One region of the Ethanoligenens harbinense YUAN-3 genome, then DNA from elsewhere that is predicted to be linked to it. Evidence: predicted binding sites of a transcription regulator. Region 1 holds the regulator's gene; the other holds the start of a gene.
What was found. Region 1 encodes Rex, which represses fermentation and respiration genes when NADH is low (regulators of the CRP and FNR family bind a similar motif). Its sites were predicted from a motif close to ATTGTTAANNNNTTAACAAT; they were not measured.

Region 1 (5,067 bases):
TCTTCATCATTTCCACGCCGCGCATAACCGTTTCAAAAGACGGGTCGGGCTCAACTTCGGAGAAAATCTCACTGTGGCAATACTCTTTGCGTTTGCGGAGATAATAAAGAACCTTATCCACATTTCCGAGCTTGACCATTACAGGGTCGGTGACGATGAATGCACGGGAGATGTTCGGCATTTTCTCCAGGTACTGAATCGCATCGAACTCGAAGTAAATCTTCGGCGGCACTTTAAACCACTGCATGTTGACTCTCCTCTTGGCAATGCGCTTTTTGTTGATCAGGTTGACCGCACTGACGTTCTGCGAAACAGAGTTGTGGCCATAGGAGCCGCAGCCAAGGGTAAGGGAAGGAATATTGGTGTTGTAGATATCGCCGATACCGCCCTGAGAAGACGGGCTGTTGACCAGCACACGGCCGACCTTCATGGCTTCGCCGTATTTCATGATGATGTCGTTATCGGTGGAGTGGATGGCTGCAGAGTGACCCAGACCGCCGATTTCCAGCATGCGAAGCGCAGCTTTGAAAGCATCCTCCGTGCTGTTGGCGATATAATAACCAAGCACCGGAGAAAGTTTTTCGTGAGCCAGCGGCACATCAAAATCGACCTTGTCAAGTTTGGCAAGAATGACCTTGGTGTCGGCAGGTACTTTGATGCCGGCCTGCTCGGCGATCCAGACAGCGGACTGGCCGACGACCGGGGGATTCACGCTCATTTTCTCGGTGATCACATATTTACCGAGTTTGACCGTTTCTTCCGGATTGGTGAAGTAGCAGCCGTTTGCTTTCATGATCTTTTCAAAATCCGCCGCGATTTCTTTATCCACAATCGCAGCCTGTTCGGAAGCGCAGATCATGCCGTTGTCGAACGTTTTGGAAAGGATGAGATCATGGCAGGCACGGCGGAGTTTCGCTGTTTTTTCGACATAGCAGGGGACGTTGCCGGGGCCGACACCCAGCGCCGGTTTGCCGCAGGAATACGCAGCCTTGACCATGCCGGGGCCGCCGGTCGCCAGAATCGTGGCGACACCGGGATGATTCATCAACGCATTGGTCGCTTCGATGGAAGGATGGGGGATGAACTGCACAATGTTTTCGGGGGCACCGGCAGCCACAGCCGCCTCATTCAGAATGCGGGCCGTTTCCGCGCAGCATTTCTGGGCAGCGGGATGGAAACCGAAAATGATGGGGTTGCGGGTTTTGACGGAGATGAGGGATTTAAAGATGGTGGTGGAGGTGGGGTTGGTTACCGGGGTAACGCCCGCGATGATACCGACAGGCTCGGCGATATCCACATATTCTTCCATCTCGTTTTCGTCGATGACGCCGACGGTCTTTGCATATTTGATGTCATGCCAGATATATTCGCTTGCGTACAGGTTTTTGGTAATCTTGTCTTCGTAAATACCGCGTCCGGTTTCTTCCACGGCGAGTTTAGCCAGATACATATGCTTATCCAGCGCCGCAAGTGCCATGGCATGGACGATTTTGTCAACCTGCTCCTGGTTGAAGGTAGAAAACTCGTCCAGAGCTTTCTGCGCTTTTGCCACCAGTTCGTCAATCATTTGTTTGACGTCGGGTTTCTGCGCTTCCTGGGCGACTTCTTTTGTTTCGGTTGCCATCAAATTGCCCCCTTAAGCAATATTGTTAAAATATTATCAATATTATTATACGATACTTTTTTGCAAGTTGCAAGTGAATGCTGTGCAATTTGTCAAATATTATAAAACGATGACGTCATGTCCCGTTTGATTTGTCGTTTCCGTGCAACGAGCCGAATGGTCATGACGGTATCAAAGCAGTTCAATTGTCCCGTGTTTCTTTTTCGGATAAATCCCTTACCATGTAGCACAATGTCATCAGGCTGTCACTCAGGTGCACGTTTTCGACGAGTACACCCGGATATTTGACTGAAAAATCATAATGGCTGAAATTCCAGAAACCGGATACGCCCAGATGAATCAATTGTTCCGCCATTTGCTCCGCGGCGGAGCGGGGAACGGTCAGCACCGCGACCCGTGGATGATGTTCCCGGCAGAATGCATCAATACCGGCGGCGTCTTCCACTTTCAGGCTGCCGATCTGCATCCCGATGATGGAAGGGTCGATGTCGAATATGCCAATCAGATCAAAGCCCATCTGGGAAAAATCAAAGTTGAGCGCGATGGCCCGGCCGATATTGCCAGCCCCGACGAGAATGGCCGGATACTGTTTATCCAGGCCCAAGATCAGGCCGATCTCCCGGTGGAGCTGCTCGACGTTATAGCCGTATCCCTGCTGCCCGAACCCGCCAAAGCAGTTGAGGTCCTGCCGAATCTGCGAAGCCGTGAGCCCCATGCGCCGGCTGAGCTCTTTGGAAGATATGCGGGTAGTGCCGGTTCTCATCAGATCGGCCAAAAAACGGTGATAACGCGGCAGACGCCGGATGACGGAAAGGGAAACATTTTCTCGTTTTAACACGGGCGGGCACCTCACTTTATATTGAAGCCGTCGATTGGATCCGGGTGCATGTCCTGTCCAGTCGGCTGAACTTTCTTGATAGGAATGTTTTGAAACCGTGGTTTTGCTGACACCGACTATCCGAGCCCTGCCTGCGGAGAATATGATGACGGACAACCGGCAACCCTGGATTGATGTATACGGGATGTGTGCCAAAAGAGATCAAACAGCCGACGCGATGCGCCGGCTGTTTGATCTCCAAAGCGTTGAGGCAGAATCAAAATATCAAAGCATTGCCCAAACGGCGGATACAGCAGCCACGCATGCAGAATACGGAAACGGCCACAGGTTACGAAAGTTTTTCCGCCGTCTCCAGTACATAGTCGCCAAAGGCTGCGCAGGTCGCACCGTCGGCACGGCCGGTGACGGTCAGGCGTTTTTCATCAAACATGCAGATGTCCAGCGCGCGTTCCAGTTTGTCGGCCTGTTTCTGGTAGCCGATATGCGAAAGGAGCATGACGGTGGCGCGCAGCATGGAGCAGGGATCCGCGTACGGCCCGCGCCCCTCGCTGATCATGCGTGGTGCGGAACCGTGGATGGCCTCAAACATGGCGTAGCATTTGCCGATGTTGGCACTGCCGGCCGTGCCGACACCGCCCTGGAATTCCGCGGCCTCGTCGGTGATGATGTCACCGTAAAGATTGGGTAGAACGAACACCTTGAAATCGCGGCGGCGCTTTTCGTCAATCAGTTTTGCCGTGGTGATGTCGATATACCAGTCATCGGTCGTGATCTCCGGATAGTCCTTGCCGATCTCCTGACAAAGCCGCAGAAATTTGCCGTCGGTAGTCTTAATGACATTGGCCTTGGTGATGATGGAGACACGGTTTTTCTTATTTTTGCGCGCAAATTCATAAGCCAGACGGGCAATGCGCTCCGTCCCCTGCGTGGTGGTCACGGTGAAATCGAAAGCCAGATCGTCGCTGACGTTGACACCGTTGCTGCCCAGTGTATAGGAGCCCTCGGTGTTTTCCCGGAAGAAGGTCCAGTCGATGCCCTGCGCGGGCACTTTGACGGGGCGCACGTTGGCAAACAGGTCGAGTTCCTTGCGCATGGCCACGTTGGCGCTTTCAATGTTCGGCCATGGGTCGCCCGCGCGCGGGGTCGTGGTCGGGCCTTTGAGGATAACATGGCAGGTTTTCAGCTCAGCCAGCACATCGTCCGGAATGGCTTTCCCGGCTTTGGCACGGTTTTCGATAGTGAGACCGTCGATGTCCTTAAACACGATCTTGCCGCTTTTGACTTCGTCGGCCAACAAATGCTTGAGCACGCGGGCCGATTCGTGCGTGATAACCGGGCCGATGCCGTCGCCCCCGCAGATGCCGATAACGATGGGCTTGAGCGCGGCGTAATCAAGGAAATTCCCTTGTGCTTTCATGGCCTCCACACGGGCCAGTTGAGATTTCATCAGTTTTTCAAAGGCTTCCAGTTGCGGCTTGAGCGCTTCATTCATAAAAATCCTGTCCTCCATATCCTCTATCCGGCAAAGCCGGTTTTTTATCAGGCGTTCTGCTGTTTGGTATAATTGATGAGGCCGCCGGCAAGCAACATGTCGCGCTGGCGATCCGAGATATCGCAGCGGGTGAGGATGGCGTCGCCTGTGGTCTTATTGAGCAGCGTCACAGTCTGTGCGCCCGCCTCGACCTCTTTGTGGACATACGGCAGCGCCAGCTCATCTTCAAAATGGATCTTGTCGTAGTCGTCAGGGTTCTGGAAGATCAACGGCAGAATGCCGTTGTTGACCAAATTGGCATAATGGATGCGCGCAAATGATTTGGCGACCACGGCCTTGACACCAAGATAGAGCGGCGCCAGCGCGGCGTGTTCACGCGAGGAACCCTGCCCGTAGTTCGCGCCCCCGACGATAATGCCCTTGCCTTCTTTTTGGGCACGTTCCGGGAAATCCGGATCGCAGCGCACAAAGCAGAAGGTTGAAATCTTGGGGATGTTGGAACGATAGGGGAGGATTTTGGAGCCCGCAGGCATGATATGATCGGTGGTGATGTTGTCGCCAACTTTCAGCAGACACTTCGCCTCAATGCTTTCCGGCAGCGCAACGTTCAGCGGAAACGGCTTGATGTTCGGACCGCGGACCACGTCCAGCTTTTTCGCCGTTTCTTCATCGGCGGGCAGTTCAAACATATTGTCGTTGATGAGGAATGTCTCCGGCAGGCGAATATCGGGCTCGCTCCCAAGTCCGCGCGGATCGGTCAGCACACCGGTAATGGCCGAAGCGGCGGCCGTTTCCGGGCTGACCAGATAGACTTTCGCGTCCGCAGTGCCGCTGCGCCCCTCAAAATTACGGTTGAAGGTACGCAGGGAAACGCCGCTGGAATTCGGTGACTGGCCCATGCCGATGCAGGGGCCGCAGGCGCATTCCAGAATGCGGGCGCCGGCCGCGATGAGGTCGGCAAGCGCGCCGTTGCGGGCGATCATAGTGAACACCTGCTTGGAACCGGGTGCGATGGACAGGCTCACATTGGGATGGACCTTATTGCCACGCAGGATGGTAGCTACCCGCATCAAATCCAACAAGGAAGAGTTGGTGCAGGAACCGATGCAGACC
Region 2 (5,067 bases), 1.3 Mb from region 1:
GGCAACTGGACGCGTGCAATGCTGATCACGCTGTTTTACCTGCTGCCCATGGGCGGGGTCACGTTGCTTGAGCAGGGTGTGCGCCAGGTGGCGGGTGTGCCGCAGTCTTCCGGTACCGGCCTGATGGGTGCCCTGCCGAATGTGTCCGTGCCGTCGCTGATTCTTTCTATTATTTTTTCCGTAGTGCTGTTTTTGTTCACCGCGCCGCTGCAGGTCGGCCAGGTGGAATGGTATTGGAAACTGGTTGAGCGGAAGGAAACGCCCCTCGGGGAAGTGTTCGGTTGGTATGGTTCGCCGGGGCTGTATGCGAAAAGTATCCTCCTGCAACTGCACATCCTCTGGCGGGTGGCGCTCTGGGGGCTTGCCGTTTATGCCACGCCGGCTGCGCTCTGGGTGGTTTATGCGTTTGTGCTGGGCGCGGCAAATACGTTTTTGGCCAATTTCCTGCTGATTGCAGGAATGGTTCTGTGGGTGTGCGCATCGGTCGTGTTGGCGCTTATTGCCATGCGGTATTTTCCGGCCGTGTATCTGCTGGTGGAAGATAGCGGCCGCAAAACGAACGACTGCGTGCGCACGGCGGCTCGTTACGCCAAAGGGTTCCGCTGGGAGATCATCAAGTTCCAACTGTCGTTCATCCTGTGGTGGCTGTTGTGCGTCATGGTTTTCCCCGCGCTCTATGTCATGCCGTATTATAACGCTTCCTCGGCCGTGTTTGCGCGCCATATCATCTTCACCAAGCGCGCGAAAGAGCGGAAGCAGGATGTGCAGGTGCAGACCGATGCACCGCCTGCTTCGCCGGAAGCGTGAAACCGCCCGTTTGATATATTCCAAACTGCTTTGCGGATGTTTTGAGGTTCGCAGGGCAGTTTTTATTTTGCATGGGTTTTTGGCCTGGCCGGCCAATAAAACCGCCGTTTCCGGCGTTATACAAAGGGAAGCGTTCCTCCGGAGAACGCTTGCTTTCGGAAAAGGGGTGTGTGCATGACCGATGAGGAGATGGACGGACTGCTGGTGCGCGCCGGGCAGGGGGACAATGACGCGCTGCATCTGTTATATACGGCGTGGCGTTCTGCGGTGTTCTATTTTGCGCTGGCCATCACCGGCAATTACCACGACGCGCAGGATATTTTGCAGGATACGTTCATCCGGCTCAAACACGCGGGATACCATAGCGAAAACGCGAAAGCGTATGTGTTTGCTATTGCGCGGAATCTGGCGCTGACCTGCCTGCGTGAGCGCAAACGGGTGGAACCTGCGGCGCCGGTGGAAAAGGCCGTGCGGCGTGGGGCCGGTATGGAAGAAACCACGGAGTTGGATGAAGCCTTGTCGCGTCTTCCGCCCGATGAAAGGCAAATCGTTTTGCTGCATGTGCTGGGTGGCCTGAAACACCGCGAAACAGCCGCATTGCTGCGTATTCCGCTGGGCACCGCGCTCTGGAAATACCAGCGGGCGCTTGCCAAGCTGAGGCGATGGCTGAAAGAAAGGGGGCTTTCCGATGAACAAACGGGAGCTGCATCGGTTCATCCAAAGAAAAGCGGAACAGTACACACCTGATGTGTGGAATAAAATCGAGGCAGGGCGGGATGGGCGGCCCTATGCGGATGAGGACGTGCGGATACAACACGACCGCCGCATCCGCGGGCCGCTGCGAATAGCACTGGCTACCGCGGCAGCTTTGTGCGTGGCTACGGTGCTGTTTGCGCTGGCGCCTGCGCAGTGGTTTTCCGTTCATGAAACGGCGGAAAACAGGCCATCGTCTGGAACATCGGTTGCGCCTGTGCGGCATGCGTTTGAGTTGGTCGCGTTCGCGGAGCCGGTAGCGTCGGGCGGGGGCGGTTCTTCCCAGCTACAGAACGGCACGGTTTTAAGGCCGAATGTGGATGTGCAGATCCATCAAGTGAAAGGGCTGCTCCTGATTCCGGGCTTCGGCCCGAAAGGTCTGGCAATCGGCGGTTTTGGGGTCGTCGGAGTCGATATCCAAAAGGTGCTGTTTGCGGCGGATAGCGGCATGCTGACCGACGATGTGCAGCAGGACCGTAAGGGCAGATCCCTGCTGATTTCCGCAGAGCTTGCAAAAGCCGGAGTGCTTTGGAACCCATCTTCCGAAATGATTGACAAGCTGATAAAAGAAACGTCCGGCTCGGAACCGGACAGGACACAGATACACGACACCCTGACCGTGACGGTGACCTTTACGGATGGGCAGACAATGACCAAAACCGTGGCCATCTCATATGCCGAAAACGGTATGGTGGTCGCCCGCGTGAACGGCTGACCAAACGCACGCATAAAAAAGCAGGGCCGCCCGGACTGGGACGGCCCTGCTCATTATAAAGAAAAAGCGAAATTATTCAGCGTCCACTTTCGCCATGTGCGCGATGAGATCGAGCACTTTGTGCGAATAGCCCCACTCGTTGTCATACCAGGAAACCAGTTTGTAGAACTTGGAGTTCAGTGCGATACCGGCTTTGGCATCGAAGATGGAGGTGCGGGGATCGCTCAGGAAATCGGAAGAAACAACATCTTCATCGGTGTAGCCGAGGATGCCTTTCATGGAAGTCTCAGAGGTTTCACGGATGGCTTCGCAGATGGCTTCATAAGTGGTTTCCGTTTTGAGGTTGACGGTCAGGTCAACAACGGAAACGTCCAGGGTCGGCACGCGGAAGGACATACCGGTCAGTTTGCCCTTCACTTCCGGCAGAACCAGACCCACGGCTTTGGCAGCGCCCGTGGAAGACGGGATGATGTTGCCGGCTGCCGCACGACCGCCGCGCCAGTCTTTTTTGGACGGGCCGTCAACGGTCTTCTGGGTAGCGGTGGTGGAGTGGACGGTGGTCATCAGGCCTTCTTCAATGCCGAATTTGTCGTTGATGACTTTGACCAGCGGAGCCAGGCAGTTGGTGGTGCAGGAAGCATTGGAGACGACGGTCATGTCTTTGGTGTATTTGTCGAGGTTCACGCCGCAGACAAAAGTCGGGGTCTCTTTGTCTTTTGCCGGAGCGGAGATGACCACTTTCTTGGCGCCCGCTTTGATGTGCGCGGAAGCTTTTTCAGTGGTGGCGAACACGCCGGTGGATTCGACGACATAGTCGGCGCCGACTTCACCCCAACCGATTTCGGTCGGATCTTTTTTGTCAAAGAGCGCGCATTTTTTGCCGTTGACAACAAATTTGCCGTCGCCGTCAATATAAGCCTCGCCTTTGAACTGGCCGTGCATGGTGTCATACTTCAGCATGTAAACCATGTAGTCCGCGTCGATGAACGGGTCGTTGATGCCCACTACATCAAACAGATCCGGCTGCTCGAACGCAGCACGGAACACGAGCCGGCCGATACGGCCAAAACCGTTGATACCGATTTTAATACCCATTGCTTTAACCTCCATAACTAAATTCCTTAACTATTCTATACCATTTCCTGCTTTTCTGCAAGCGATTGTTAGATTTTTATCAATTAAATGCGGCGCTTTTTCAAGGTTTGGCCTGTGCGGTGGCCGGAAATGCCGCACAGGCGTTCGGGAACGCAACTTGTGCCGGAAATCTTCCCAAAGGGAACATGGATGGTTTACACCGCGAAGGAAGATGATATAATAGCGAATAGGGGTGTGAGCGGAATGCAGTTGGACGCAGTTTTGCATATGATGCAGAGCCTTTATGCCCATGCCTTATTTCCGGCCATGCTAACGGATGCATCGCTGCAAATCTGCTGGTGCAATCAGGCTGCTGCGCAGCAGATTCCGCTGCCGGAAGATGGGAGCGGAAGGTATGGATGGCCGGCGTGTTTGCCGAAAGAAACAATCGTGCGGACCCTGCAAAACGGGAAGTCGCTTTCCATACGGATACAGGACGGTGCCGGCTCGCTGCTTTTTTTGCCTGTGCTGGACGAGGACAGGCCGGTGGGGTTCCAGGTGCTGGGCGGCGGGCCGGAAGAACCGCCGGATACCTCCGTGCGTCAAACGGCCGAACGTCTTTTGAGGATGGGCGAAAAAAGTTACAGGATGCCGCTTACCATCATTTTTTCAACTCTCGGCCTGCTCGCGCGCGAAATCGGCGCCGACGTCGGCACCATGAATTATCTCCGGCTGATCATGCAGAATTGTTACCGCCTGATGCGGTTTTCGGAAAACTTTATTGATATCGGGCGGCTGTGGATGGCGGACGGCAAACTGCACAAGAAGACCGGAAACATCGCCCGGTTCATCCGGGGCCTGTGCGATGCGGCCGGTGTACTGACCGACGGCATCGGCATTTCGCTGACCTGTGAGGTGCCCCGGCAGCCGGTCAGCGCAGCGTTCGACCCGGTGCGCCTGCGCCGCGCGTTTCTGAACCTGATTTCCAATGCCTGCCGCTACACCAAAGAAGGAAATCGGATTCATGTGCGGGTGGACGCGACTGCGGAAAATGTGATCGTGACGGTGTCCGACTGCGGGCTGGGAATGGATGAGGCCACCGTGGCGGTGCTTTCCGCACAGGACAGGTTCCGTATGGCGGACGCCCAAGGGTTTTCGGGCAATGGGATCGGGCTTGCGCTGGTGAAAGCGGTGGTGGAAAAGCACGGCGGCACACTGACGATCCATAGCCGCCTGGGCGAGGGGACCGACGTGGCGTTTTCGCTTCCGCTCTGCAAAACAGGCAACGCGCCGGACTTTCTGGCCCAGGATGGCGCACGCTATCTCAAGGACCGGTTCTCCGCGGTCTATGTGGAGCTTTCGGATGTTTGCGGCGTACCGTTGCCATAACGGCTTTCGGGAGCGATCCCGCGACTTGCGGCGCACCTGCTTCTGGCAGGTGCGTTTTTTGCTGGGCCGTGTTTTTTCATTATAATATATGTATGGCTTTTACACTTCCGGCAAGAATGAAAGCAAGGAAAACCATCATGTGATTCTTCCGGGAGTGTATTATATTGAAGAAAATGCAGAAAGCACAGGCGATTTCCGCTCGTATCCGGCAATTTTGGCCATGGCTTGCGCTGACGGCGGCGGCGCTGTTGCTCGCGGCGGGGGCCGGACTGTATGCGGTTTTGTATCAGCCCGCGCAACCGGCGTCCCGTTCGCTGGAAATTGTACCC

Region 2: a site for Rex is predicted at 3,435-3,454, ahead of gap (type I glyceraldehyde-3-phosphate dehydrogenase). Genes of this name have one in related genera too.

What each region holds. Positions count from the first base shown of each region.
Region 1 covers NC_014828.1:1,512,840-1,517,906, forward strand. Annotated here, with positions in the region: gene adhE (bifunctional acetaldehyde-CoA/alcohol dehydrogenase) at 1-1,624, opposite strand, end outside; gene ETHHA_RS07005 (redox-sensing transcriptional repressor Rex) at 1,806-2,462, opposite strand; gene ETHHA_RS07010 (isocitrate/isopropylmalate family dehydrogenase) at 2,791-3,954, opposite strand; gene ETHHA_RS07015 (aconitate hydratase) at 4,002-5,067, opposite strand, start outside.
Region 2 covers NC_014828.1:2,787,470-2,792,536, reverse strand. Annotated here, with positions in the region: gene ETHHA_RS13145 (DUF975 family protein) at 1-807, shown strand, start outside; gene ETHHA_RS13140 (RNA polymerase sigma factor) at 982-1,554, shown strand; gene ETHHA_RS13135 (hypothetical protein) at 1,496-2,275, shown strand; gene gap (type I glyceraldehyde-3-phosphate dehydrogenase) at 2,348-3,370, opposite strand; gene ETHHA_RS13125 (sensor histidine kinase) at 3,782-4,738, shown strand; gene ETHHA_RS13120 (LCP family glycopolymer transferase) at 4,912-5,067, shown strand, end outside.